Regions from separate parts of the Hymenobacter sp. AT01-02 genome, predicted to be linked through region 2. Evidence: riboswitches for the same ligand, from Rfam matches in the RefSeq annotation. Region 2 holds a riboswitch; each other region holds the start of a gene.
What was found. Region 2 has a riboswitch for S-adenosylmethionine ahead of VI25_RS28320 (amino acid permease). Riboswitches for the same ligand answer to the same signal wherever they lie in the genome.

Region 1: another riboswitch for S-adenosylmethionine. It lies ahead of VI25_RS11590 (O-acetylhomoserine aminocarboxypropyltransferase/cysteine synthase family protein); the one in region 2 lies ahead of VI25_RS28320 (amino acid permease).
Region 3: another riboswitch for S-adenosylmethionine. It lies ahead of metH (methionine synthase); the one in region 2 lies ahead of VI25_RS28320 (amino acid permease).
Region 4: another riboswitch for S-adenosylmethionine. It lies ahead of VI25_RS03985 (RimK family alpha-L-glutamate ligase); the one in region 2 lies ahead of VI25_RS28320 (amino acid permease).

Annotation. Positions count from the first base shown of each region.
Region 1 is NZ_JZIR02000028.1:194,544-197,732, forward strand. It holds partial or broken gene VI25_RS11590 (O-acetylhomoserine aminocarboxypropyltransferase/cysteine synthase family protein) at 1-1,228, opposite strand, end outside; SAM riboswitch class I at 1,608-1,721, opposite strand; gene VI25_RS23375 (LysM peptidoglycan-binding domain-containing protein) at 2,070-2,378, opposite strand; gene VI25_RS11600 (lipocalin family protein) at 2,593-3,009, shown strand.
Region 2 is NZ_JZIR02000014.1:230,346-233,534, reverse strand. It holds gene VI25_RS05955 (EcsC family protein) at 1-371, shown strand, start outside; gene VI25_RS05950 (TIGR02117 family protein) at 459-1,145, opposite strand; SAM riboswitch class I at 1,457-1,549, shown strand; gene VI25_RS28320 (amino acid permease) at 1,894-2,721, shown strand; partial or broken gene VI25_RS28315 (APC family permease) at 2,619-3,179, shown strand.
Region 3 is NZ_JZIR02000062.1:39,712-42,900, reverse strand. It holds gene VI25_RS17125 (OmpA family protein) at 1-974, opposite strand, end outside; SAM riboswitch class I at 1,320-1,423, shown strand; partial or broken gene metH (methionine synthase) at 1,494-3,189, shown strand, end outside.
Region 4 is NZ_JZIR02000010.1:82,070-85,258, reverse strand. It holds gene VI25_RS03990 (LLM class flavin-dependent oxidoreductase) at 1-772, opposite strand, end outside; gene VI25_RS03985 (RimK family alpha-L-glutamate ligase) at 769-1,773, opposite strand; SAM riboswitch class I at 2,146-2,237, opposite strand; gene VI25_RS03980 (hypothetical protein) at 2,551-2,940, shown strand; gene VI25_RS03975 (hypothetical protein) at 3,011-3,189, opposite strand, start outside.

The DNA.
Region 1 (3,189 bases), on a different contig from region 2:
AGTAGAGTAGGTGTTACCCCGGCAGCGCGCTGTTCCTCTTCGGAGAGCTGCTGGTGGGTAGTAGCCGAGGGCTGAATGATCAGCGTCTTGGAGTCGCCTACGTTAGCTAAGTGGCTTACCAGCTTCAGGTTGTCGATGAATTGGGTAGCCGTTTCCTTATTGCCTTTGATGGCGAAGGTGAGCACGCCGCCCGCACCCCGGGTTAGGTACTTCTGGGCTAGTGGGTAGTAGCGCTGCTTTGCAGGCCGGGGTAGTTTACGGCTTCCACCTGGGGGTGCTGCTCGAGCCAGGTAGCTACGCGCAAGGTATTTTCTACGGTGCGCTCCACCCGTAGGCTTAGCGTCTCCAGGCCTTGCAGCAACAAGAAGGCATTAAATGGGCTCTGCGAAGGACCAAAGTCACGCAGCCCTTCTACCCGGGCCCGAATGATGAAGGCAATGTTGCCGAAGGGGCCATTCTTACCGAATACATCATTGAACACCAAACCGTGGTATCCTTCAGAAGGCTCCGTAAACTGTGGGAACTTGCCGTTGCCAAAGTCATACTTGCCACCGTCTACGATTACCCCACCTACGCTAGTACCATGGCCGCCAATCCACTTAGTAGCCGATTCTACTACAATGTGCGCGCCGTGCTCCAGTGGGCGGAACAGGTAGCCGCCCGCCCCAAAAGTATTGTCTACCACCAAGGGCAGGTCATATTTATTGGCAATGGCCGCAATGCGCTCGAAGTCGGGCACGCTGAAGCTAGGGTTGCCAATGGTTTCGAGGTAGATAGCCTTGGTTTTGTCATCAATCAGGGCTTCGAACTTCTCGGGCTGGTCGCCGTCGGCGAAGCGTACCTCAATACCCAAGCGTTTAAAAGCTACCTTGAACTGGTTGTAAGTGCCGCCATATAAGTGAGTAGTGCTCACAAAGTTGTCGCCCGCCTGTAGGATGTTGTTCAGTGCGATGAACTGAGCTGCCTGCCCCGAGGATACTGCTAGTGCTGCAACTCCACCTTCCAGCGCGGCAATGCGCTGCTCGAACACATCGGTGGTGGGGTTCATCAAGCGAGTATAGATGTTGCCAAATTCCTTCAGCGCAAACAGATTAGCTCCGTGCTCCGCATTTTTGAACACGTAGCTAGTAGTCTGGTGAATGGGTACCGCCCGGGAGCCAGTTACGGGATCAGGCTGCTGGCCGGCGTGGAGTTGGAGCGTCTCGAAGTGGAAGTTTTGGGTCGACATGGCAATGCTGAGTTTAGAGAGTAGCGGGAAGAAGGAGATTCAAATTTGTAGGGGGAAGGGAGCCGCGTAGAAGAGCAGCAGGGCGCAGTAGAGCCAGCAGAACTAAGTGGAAGCTAGCTGGTTGGCTTGCGCAAAGGCTGTGGCGTGCCGCATAAGGGCACCACCAGCAAAGCCAGGGAAAGAGGAGGAGCTAGGTCGCGAAGACTAGGCGACTAGTAGCAGGCGCTGCAACAGCAGCGCATTCGCATTCGGGCAGTAGCTGAGGCCGCAGTGGCGGTGAAAGCAACGCAAGAACCCATCAGCAAGCCGGAGCGCAGCGTGGCGGCCGGGGCAGATGGGTGAATAAGGGCGAAAGCGAATAGATTTTCCATGGTACTCTGAGTTATATGCCCCTTCGGCGGAAGCCGGGTCGGGCAGGAATTGGCACCTTTCGCGCGGTCGATGGTTGCCAGTGGGTCACGGAGCCTGTTCTCTCGCCACTTCTGTATAAATCCTATGAAAACTTCTCTGCCGCTAGCAGAGGAGTACCGTGTTGGTATTGCAAATGTATGGCAGTGGTTTTGACATATGCAACACTTAGGTGAAAAAAATATTTTCTACTCGTGGCTGCCTCACTATACCACGATTAGGCTATATATGTGCTTGTGCCAGCGTGTTACGTGCCTGTTTGGGCGGCTGTGGAACAGTGCTCCACTAGTTGATAAAGAAAATAGTCGTTGACTTGGCCAGCAGATTATAGCACGGACAACGATTTTTCTACCACCCAGATAGGCGCCAGAGTACAAAAAAAGCCATCCTGCACAGGATGGCTTTTTAGGACATTACTAAGAGAAAGGCTTGCTTACAGCTTCGGCAGCGTAAGTACTTGGCCCACCTCAATGCGGTCAGGATTAGAACCGATAGTTGCTTTGTTGGCATCATAAATCTGGTGCCATTTGGCGGCGTCGCCGTAGTGATTTTTGGCAATCTTAGAAAGCGAGTCGCCACTTACTACGGTATACGTATCGCCAGCGGCTGCGGTGGGGGCAGCAGGCTTGGCCGCGTTACCAGCGTTGCCGAAGAAATCGGTGGCCCCACCAGCGGCGGGTTTTGCAGCAGGTTGAACAGGTTTTTTATCGCCGTCGTTGGAAAGAAAATCAAACAGTCCCATAGTAGTAGGTAATTAAAAGTGAGGGGGAAAGCACCGAGTATCAGGTGGATGATTGGCGCTGTAGGCTTCTTACGCCGGGCTTGCAATTAGGTTGTACGTAGTATAAACTCAACAGTACATACCAGAACATCTTGCAACAACCCGCCGTAAGAAGCGCAAGTTGGGCCCTAGCCCAGCGGTTACATCTGTATTCTCCAACCAACTCCCTACTCCCATGAAAACCCAATTCACTCCCCTCCGCTACCTTGCTAGCCTGCTCGTCCTCATGGCATTGTTCATGGCTTCTTGCGGTAGCAAAGAAGGTAAAGTAGAAGGCGTAAACATGCTGTATGGCACCGAAAGCAAAACCTGGAAAACCGATAAAGAGCTCAGCTCCACCGGTGATAAGGTAAAGCAAACTGATGCGCAGGAAGACGACCGTATTCAGTTCTTTGCCAATGGCCAGTATAATATGACCTCGGTTGCAGGTGCGGTAAACGGCAAATACACGTTCGACCAAGCAGGTAAGAAAATCACTATGACCCCCGACGGTGCCGCTGAAAGCAACACCTTTGATGTCGTAACTCTGACGGATGATAAGCTGACGCTCAAAGCTCCTACCGGTGCTGAACTACGGCTCGAGAAAGAGTAATTAGAGTACTATTTTGGTGCCATAGCGGCCCTTGTAATGAGAAGGCCTTCTGCTACCAGCAGAAGGCCTTTTGTTTTGCTTGTAGTACACCCGTAAAATTCTGCTTTAGCAACGAAAGCATTCTATTCAACTAGTAGAAGCGCGTGTTAGCAAGGCTTATTGGGAGAGGTATAAGGGAAG
Region 2 (3,189 bases):
AGCTGAAACTGCTTTACGATGTAGCTGCCCTCTACGGCCACGATGTGCAAGACTATACTGAGCGCCTGTACCTATTGCACATCTTTCAGCTGGCTTTCAGCAGCCAGCATACCCGCAATGAGGTGTATCAGCGCTTAGCCAATTGGGAGACCTACCGCCATACCTTGCCCCAAGATGTAAACGAGTTTGACTGGCGCACCTTTCAGCAGGAATACCGGGACTACATCGACTTAGCCAAAATGGCTCAGCTAGTACCCGTAATTGGGGCGGCCGTGGGAGCCGTTGCCAACTACCGCCTGTTGGAGCAGCTCGGCACTACAGCTATGAACTGCTACCGCATGCGCTATTTCAACACTGACTCATCAGTTTGATTTGTGCCAAGTGCATTAGCTGAATACTGAAAAGAGGGCGGATAATCAGTACCACCTCGTGCAGTAAACAGTAGTAGGAAAAGCGCTTTAACGGTATTGATAGAAGATGCCTGTGTCGAAGGGAGTCCAGAGGCTGGCTTTTTGTCCGCAATACTTAAGCGCATCGTTCGCCCAGGTATTGCAGGTATAGAACCAGCCGTAGGTGCGGTGGGCCTCGTAGAAAGAGTCATCGGAGCCGTAGCTATGACCGGGAATATAAATAGGCTGGCCCTGTTCGTCGTAGCGGAAGCTCTCCTGAATGTAGCGAATGAGCTTCTGGTAGTCGACGTGGCTAATACTGATTTTTATGCAATCCTCGCTCTCCTGCATGTCCTGGTAGAAGGTAGTGTGCATGGCGGAGGTGCCCAAGTAAAACATGGCTACGAAGGCGGTGCTGGCTTTAAGCTCTGCCCAAGTGGGTGTATCGAGGTAGAAACCCTTGTCGCCCCAGCCAAACCCAATGTAGCGCATGCCAGGGGTCTTGGATTTGGTGTTAGCTAACAGAATAGTCTCGCTCCAATCAATGTAGGGTGTACAGATGGGTACCACAATATCGGTGTGCACACCATTGGAAAAGATGTAAATATCGAGGTCCTCCCGCGGATCGGTGCTGGCTTTGGGTACCGTAATGCGCGACAGTACAGCGGCAGCTGTGAGGTAGAGGCCGAGGGCGCCGCCCACAGAACCGGCCACGTAGCCGGTTGCTTTCAGGGCTTTCTGAATTCCTGAGTTCATGTAAAAGAGGCAACGGTGGGAGGGCTGCTGCATGCTTGCAGCCACCACAAGAAAGAACGTAGGCGCAAGTACGAACCCATTGACGTACGGTTTGACTTTTCTCCGCACTTTTCTGTCTGCTTTCGCGGGCTCTACGATAAACCAAAAGAGCGGCAACGCCCCTAAGCCTAGATAGTGAGTTGAGAGAAGAGTGCCTTTGGCTAGCTGCGGTAGGTAAACCGGGGGCACGACCGACTAGTTGCCGAGCTGCTTGCAGGACCACGAAGCGGCCCTTACCTTTGTTCCATCAATTCTTTCTAGCCAAAGGATTGTTTTTATACAGAGGCGCTGAGAGACAGGCTCTACGACGCGTCGGCAACCATCCGCAACTGCCGGAACGGTGCCAATTCCTGACCATATAAAAACAACGTACCGTGGTGCTTCGCTTCCGCTCCCTCAACTATCCTGTAGTTTTTGCTGCTTCTCTCCGTATTGCAGTCGGCGCGCGGCAGTGTAGTTGGGAAAGATGTTGTTGCTGTTGAAGCCCCAAGGCAATGCTGGTGGCGCGCGGCGTAGCTAGCTGCTGGTGCTGCGGATTTTCGCTTTTTCCTTATCAGTTCTTTCATTGCCTGGTGCGGCGTAGCCGCAAACGCTACGCGTGCATACTGCGCTGCAAAGGCCTAGTATAAACCGCTAGGAGCTGTTGTGCGCCTAGGCTAGAAATAACTGAATTTCTCACTCTTAGCCAATCCAGAGTTGGCGCTATATCATGCTCAGAAAATCCTTGGAACTGCTACGGCAGGAGGCGGCCGAAACGGGCGCCAACACGCTTAAACGAAGCCTCAATGGCTTCAACCTTATTGCCATTGGTATTGGGGTAATTATTGGTGCGGGCTTATTCTCGCTCACGGGTATTGCGGCCGCCAACAATGCGGGCCCGGCCGTTACGCTCTCGTTTGTGGTGGCAGCCGTGGGGTGCGCTTTTTCGGCCCTGTGCTACGCCGAGTTTGCCTCTATGGTCCCGGTAAGCGGCTCGGCGTATACCTACGCCTACGCCACCATGGGCGAGCTATTTGCCTGGATTATTGGGTGGGACCTGGTGCTGGAGTATTCCGTGGGCGCGGCTACGGTAGCCATCAGTTGGTCGCAGTACTTGCTGAAGTTCCTGGGCAAGTACGGTATCCACTTGCCGCCCCAGCTGGTGACGTCGCCATTTGAAACCTCCACGCTGGCAGATGGTAGCGTAGTGCATGGCTTTGTAAACGTGCCCGCTATGCTTATTGTGTTAGCTATTACGCTCATCATCATTCGTGGTACCCAAGGCTCGGCGTGGTTTAATGCGCTAGTAGTCACCTTGAAGGTGGCCGTCGTGCTTGTGTTCATTGCCTTGGGCTGGCAGTACATTGACCCCGCCAACTACCAGCCTACATTCCGCAGAATACCGGCACGTTCGGGGAGTTTGGGTGGAGCGGCATCCTGCGGGGAGCCGGGGTTGTATTCTTCGTATTCATTGGCTTCGATATTGTGGCTACCATGGCCCAGGAAACCAAGAACCCCCAGCGTAACATGCCCATTGGTATTATCGGCTCCCTGCTGATTTGCACAGTGCTATTCGTGCTGTTTGGCCACGTCATGACGGGGTTGGCCAACTACACCGAGTTCAAGAACAGCGCCGCGCCAGTAGCCATTGCCATTGAAAAAACGCCCTACGCCTGGCTGTCCTCGGCCGTAATTCTGGCTATTATCATCGGCTATACGTCCGTGATTCTGGTGGACTTGCTGGGGCAGAGCCGCGTGTTCTTTTCCATGGCCAAAGACGGGTTGCTACCGCCTGTGTTTGCGCGCATCCACGAGCAGTTCCGCACGCCCTTGCAGTCCAACTTGCTGCTTGGCTTGTTCATTGCCTTGTTTGCCGGCTTCGTGCCTATTTCAGTGGTAGGGGAGATGACCAGCATCGGCACCCTGCTGGCCTTTGTAATGGTATGCTTGGGCGTGCTCATTATGCGCAAACGGGAGCCCAACGCTCCTCGCGGCTTCCGTACTCCATTGGTGCCGCTCGTCCCCA
Region 3 (3,189 bases), on a different contig from region 2:
GAGAGGCGGAGATTCAGCGCTGCTTCGCCCACATTATCTGTGTGGCCGGCTATTTCCAGTTTCAGGGCCGGTTGGGCGCGCAAGGTACGCGCCAGGGCGTTGAGCACCGGGCGAGAAGCGGGTAGCAATGTGGCGGTACTTTGGATGAAGTAGAGATTGGGCAGTGTGATGGCAGCACCTTTGTTGAGAGCCGACAGGTCGGGCAGCGGGGTAGCTGTAGTATCTGCGGCCACTACCGGCGGTGCCGAATCCGACGGACGCGTTGGTCTAGTTTCTGCTCTGCGCCGGCGCGCCGTAGCTGGGGTAGTGCTACTAGGTTTTGGGGTAGGCGTACTGGGCTTTGTAGGTGAAGGCGCCGCCGGTACTGCGCCCGCAACGGGCGCACGGGCTACGGTGGGCTTGGGAGGGGCAGCCTCTACCAGCAGCAGCACATTATCGGGCAGATTCTGGTACAAACTAGTAGATGGAATTGGCTGGGGTCCAGTAGTCGTGTTGGGAAGCTGCCACGCTACCAGCGCCCTTGAGTCTCTACCCGCCTGGTAGTACTCTACCCGCAAGGCGTAATATCCGCCGGCATCCATCTGCAACTGAGCTGAAGAAGTAGTAACGGACTGATTGTTCCAAGAGTCTAGTATCTTCTTACCTCCTACCCAAACGCGCATACCATCATCGGTGGCAATTTGGAAGGTGTAGGTACCCGTTGTGGGCGCGTAGATATGGCCTATCCACCGCACCGAAAATGACTCGCCCGGCACGCCCGGACCGGGCGAGACGAAATGGCTTCCATTGGGGCCAACGGTCCAGTTGAAGTCAATGGTTGCATCAGACCGGGTTAGCACTAGCTTTTCAAACTTCATCCCCTGGTAGTACTGCCCCCGCAAACCCGTGCCAGCTTGGTGCTGGGCCAAAGCTAGGTTGCTCAGTAGCAGCCCAGTCACCGCCAGACTTGCTCGATAGAAAGACAGGGTAACCATAGCCAGCAATTGATAATGGGTGGAGCCCAAGTTGCACACTGTATCGTGTTCCGCAAAGTGTATCCGACGAGCACAGAGCTTTAGCTCAACGAACTAAGCTAGTCCATATACATAGGGATTCGGACTCTTTTTATCAAATGAGCCATCACGCTAATACTGTGGCATGTCAGGCCGAGCTTATCGGGGCAACTTACGTGCTGAGGGTGCAACACTACTTCTAGGATTCGAGCGAGATGTCTTGATAAGCTCGACCTGACAGTACATTGGGGTATTGCCCACCCTCTCAACTACTCCCAGGGCCTCCCAAATTGAAATTTGAAGATTCCGGTTGTATCTTCGCTGTGTTACTTATCCAGAAAGACCGAGGGATTGGGCCCGACGACGTCTTGGCAACCTGAAATAAAACAAGGTGCCAACTCCCATTTCGCCCCGGCGGAAGAAGATAAGTACAGGACTCGCCTCTCGGCGGCTCTTTCTGGATAGGCACTTTTTCGCTGCCGATTTACTTGAAGAGCTGCTATGCCGACCGTCACTGACTCCCCGCTCCACGATATTCTTGCCAAACGCGTCCTGATTCTGGATGGCGCTATGGGCACCATGATTCAGCGCCACACGCTGGATGAGGCTGATTTTCGCGGCTCCCGTTTCGCGGACCATCCCAAGCCCTTACGCGGCAACAACGACCTGCTCAGCATCACGCGGCCCGACATCATCAAGGGTATCCATGCCGACTACTTCGCGGCCGGCGCTGATATGGTGGAAACCAACACGTTCAGTGGCACCACCATCGCCCAGGCCGACTACGCCCTGGAGGATATTGTGTACGAGCTCAACTATGAGTCGGCGCGCATTGCCAAGGAAGTAGCCGACGAGTTTACGGCCCAAAACCCCGACAAGCCCCGCTTTGTGGCCGGTGCCATCGGGCCCACCAACCGCACCGCTTCCCTCTCCCCCGATGTGAACCGCCCCGGCTTTCGGGCCGTGACGTTTGATGAGTTGGCCACCGCCTACCACGAGCAGGTGCGCGGCCTCATAGATGGCGGCTCCGACGCCCTGCTCATCGAAACCATCTTCGATACGCTGAACGCCAAAGCGGCGCTGTATGCCGTGCAGAAGTTCTTCGACGAAGGTGGGCGCGTGGTGCCCGTTATGATTTCCGGCACCATTACCGATGCCTCCGGCCGCACCCTCTCGGGGCAGACGGTAGAGGCGTTCTGGAACTCTATTCGCCACTTGCCCCTGCTGAGCGTAGGCCTGAACTGCGCCCTCGGTGCTGATCAGCTACAGGTGTACATCAAGGAGCTGAGCCGCATTGCCGACGTGCACATTTCGGCCTACCCCAACGCGGGTCTACCCAACGCTTTCGGGGGCTACGATGAGTCGGCGGAGGAATTTGCGGGCGTGGTAGAAAACTACCTGAAGGAAGGCCTGGTAACGGTAGTGGGCGGGTGTTGCGGCACCACGCCCCAGCACATCGGCGAGCTGGCCCGCCTGGCCGACAAGTACGAGCCGCGCAAGCTGCCGGAGCTACCCACCGCCACCCGCCTGAGTGGTCTGGAGCCCTTCGGTATCACCGCAGAAAGCCTGTTTGTGAACGTGGGCGAGCGGTGCAACGTAACCGGCAGTCGCGCCTTTGCCCGCCTCATCCGAACCGGTAACTACGAAGCCGCCCTGCAAGTAGCCCGCGACCAAGTGGAAGGCGGCGCCCAGGTCATCGACGTGAACATGGACGAAGGTATGCTCGACTCGGAGCAGGCCATGACCACCTTCCTGAACCTGATTGCCTCGGAGCCCGACATTTCGCGGGTGCCGATTATGATTGACTCCTCGAAGTGGAGCGTGCTAGAAGCCGGCCTCAAGTGCGTGCAGGGCAAAAGCATCGTCAACTCTATTTCCTTGAAAGAAGGCGAGGAAACCTTCAAGGAGCGCGCCCGCACCGTACGCCAGTATGGAGCCGCTGTGGTGGTCATGGCCTTCGATGAAAACGGGCAGGCTGACAACTACGAGAAGCGCATCGAAATTTGCCAGCGCAGCTACGATATTCTGGTGAATGAAGTGGCTTTCCCGCCGAGGACATCATCTTCGACCCCAACATCCTGACGGTAGGCACCGGCATGGAAGAACACCGCAACTACGCGCTGGACTTCATTGAGGCCGTCCGCTGGATCAAGCAGAACCTGCCCGGTGCCCTTACCAGCGGCGGCGTCAGCAACAT
Region 4 (3,189 bases), on a different contig from region 2:
GCACGTTGGTAATACGCTCCAGCTCCTTTTTCACTTCCTGCTCCGTGTTGCGCACAATGGAGTAGGCGGCCACGCCAAACTTCATGGGTGGCAGGCCTAGTTTTTCCCGGCGCTGGCTCAGGTCCTGAATGCGGCGGCCAATAGCCTCCGGCTCGTCGCCGTGCATTACGTAGCCGTCGCATTGCGCCGCAATAAGGTTCTTGGCCGCTTCCGACTCGCCGCCGGCGTAAATGAACGGTCGGGGGCGCGACACGGGCTTGGGCTGCAAAATAGAGTCGGTTACTTTGTAGAACTTGCCCTCGAAGGTGAAATGATCTTGCTTCCACAGGTTGTCTACCACGTGCAGCCACTCGGCAGTGCGGGCGTAACGGTCGTCGTGCTGCTCAAAGTGCACGCCGTACTTCTTCGCCTCATCCTGCCACCACGATGATACCACGTTCAGCGACAACCGGCCGCCGCTGATGTGGTCGATGTTGGCGGCTTGCTTGGCCAGCAACGCCGGTGAGTGGAAAGTAGGCCGCACGGCCACCATCAGCTCAATCTTCTTGGTGACGGCTGCCAGGGCTGCCGCCGTGCTCCACGCATCCAGGGAAGGCGCTTCCTCACCCTTGATGTCGTTGAGATTCAACTCCGCAATGAGCGACAGGTCATAGCCCAGGTCTTCACTGCGCTGGGCCAACGTTTTTACGTAGTCCCAATCGGCGCGCATGTTCTCGTCTTCTACGTTGCGCAGCCACCCCCCAAAAACGGGCATCCAATATCCGTATCTCATACAAAAGCAACGTGTTGAGCGGCAGGATGCGAAGCCGCGTTGGTGCGAGCCAGCAGTTCCGTTTCTAGGTAGTCAACGAAGCGCGCGTAGGGGTCAAAACCGACCACGTTCACGGCGTCGGCCACGAAGTTGGAGAGGGCGTTGATGTCATAGAACAGCACGTCGCCGTTACGGTCATCAATCAGGTATTCAATGCCACCCACGTCGATTTTAGCGGCGGCCACAATGCGCTCCACGGCCTCAATTACATCGGCTGGCGGAGTGAAGGCTTCCACCTGAATTCCCTTTTTGGGTGCCTCCGTCAGGCAGAACTCGGCCGATTGCTCCTCCGGAATCTGGCAGATTTCGGCCGGGCACAGGTTAAAGCTTTCCCCAGTGGTATACACTTTCATAGCGTATAGGAACTTGCCGTTGAGCGTTTCTACACGATGAATATTGCCGCCGCGGGGCGTCACGTACTCCTGCACTAGTGCCGTCTGGTCGATGCCCAGGTCGATCTGATTAGCTTCCACGGCCGCCTGTACGCCCTCAATGGTATCGAAGCGGATAATGCCCGCGCCGCTACCACCAATGTTCACTTTCACCACAATGGGGAATTGTAGCTGCTGGGCCGCATCGGCAATGCGCGAAGCGTGGTTTACTACAAACGACTTCGGGTACTTCAGGCCCAGTGAGGCAAACAAGGAAAGCTGCCGGGCCTTGTTGGTTTCGATGCTGGTAGCCACTGACCCATTGATGATGCGCACGCCTAGGCGCTCTAGGTGAGTAGCAAAACCAGCCGTGTGGAAAATGCCCTGCCCATGCCCGCGCAGGTAGGCCGATGAACTCATGCGGTTCACTACCAGCGAGTAGCGGCTTTCCGTTTCCGAAGGATCGTAGAGGTGATGGGCGGCGTCAATTTTCTCGTAGGGCAGGCCCCGGCGGTCTAGCTCGGCAAACAGCGGCTTAAACCACTCGGGGTGCTCATAGTAAATGCCAATAGGCTTCAATTGCTGTGACATGTGCAAGAGAGGAAAGAAATGAAGTAATTCAGACAGGCAAGGTGCGGTATAAGCAACCTCGTTTTGTAAGCGGGCGAGGCAGTACGCCACGCCGCACGGCGGGAAGTGCCGGAGTGCCGCACAGCCCCGGGCGCTACTAGCAGGTGGCTAGCGTGGCCCGCAGGGCAAAGCACAAGTGGCACCCACAAAGCCGATAATATTATCGGCGAGGGCGAAAGAGAAGGCAGGGATGAAAGTGAACTAGCACCAACAACAGGCTGCTACCGGAAGCCAACACGCCGACGAACTGCGCACAAGGCAACAGGACCCACGGAGAGCAGAAGAGGCAAAACGGAGAGCAGCGAAGGTGTTGGCTAAAGCCACGGCTTGTTGTTTTTATATGGTCAGGACTTGGCACCGTTTCAGATACTCTGAGGGTTGCCGGCGTTTCGTAGAGCCTGTCTCTCCACGCCTCTGTATAAAAACAATCCTTTGGTCAGAAAGAATTGATACTGCAAAGGTATAGCAGCATTACCCACAAAGCCAAGAGTTACTAAACGGCTAGCAGACCAAGGCCTTGCCTCACTGAGCAGCCACCTTCTCTACATGCCTCGTGCAGAGCTTGTACACAGACAATTACGATGCGGTATAGGGTGAAGTGTGCAATATATAATCAATTGAATATCAAAAAATTATACAATGCGCTTGTGGTCGAGCTGCTAGCGTATCCGTATACAGTATGGTGCCCCGTCAGAGCGGCATCTCTATTCCTGTTCATTCATCCACGCCTTCTTTTCCATGAAATTCCATCAGCTTTTATTCGCCGCTACCTTCGTACTAAGCGCCGCTACGGCTACGCAAGCCCAAACTACTCCCACCTCTACTCAGTACGGTGGAGCCGTCAACCAGACTCGTGTACCACCCGTGAATCCCGCTAATCCGGTCACTAATCCCGGCACCATCGACCAGCGGACTCCAACTACCGCGTCGCCCACGCAATCAGGTGTGATGGGTACTATTGACCAAAATCCGGCTACGGTGCCCATGCGCACTACCCCTGTAGAAAACGAGCGGAGTATACGCTTGGAAACACCTGCTACTGCTCCTGGTACGCGCCGCACTACCACACCACAGGGGACCTTACGCCGCACCACGCCTGCTACCAATACTACTACGCCTCGACCATAGCACGTAACGCTAACAAACAGAAAAAGGCCCCGTACTGATAGTGCGGGCCTTTTCTGTAGTAAGAAGTAAGTTATTGCGCTTCTTCAAGTTGGCCTCCAGCCCGAAGTAGCGAATCGGCTAGTGCCGTGAGAGAAGCACGCAACTCGCTAGGGGCGCTGGCTGCCGCTTGGGAGGTTTGGCTACCGAGCATGCTGAGCGAAGCGCCAATAGCACGAGCATCCATTCCGGCGGAGCCCATGCTAAGCAAAG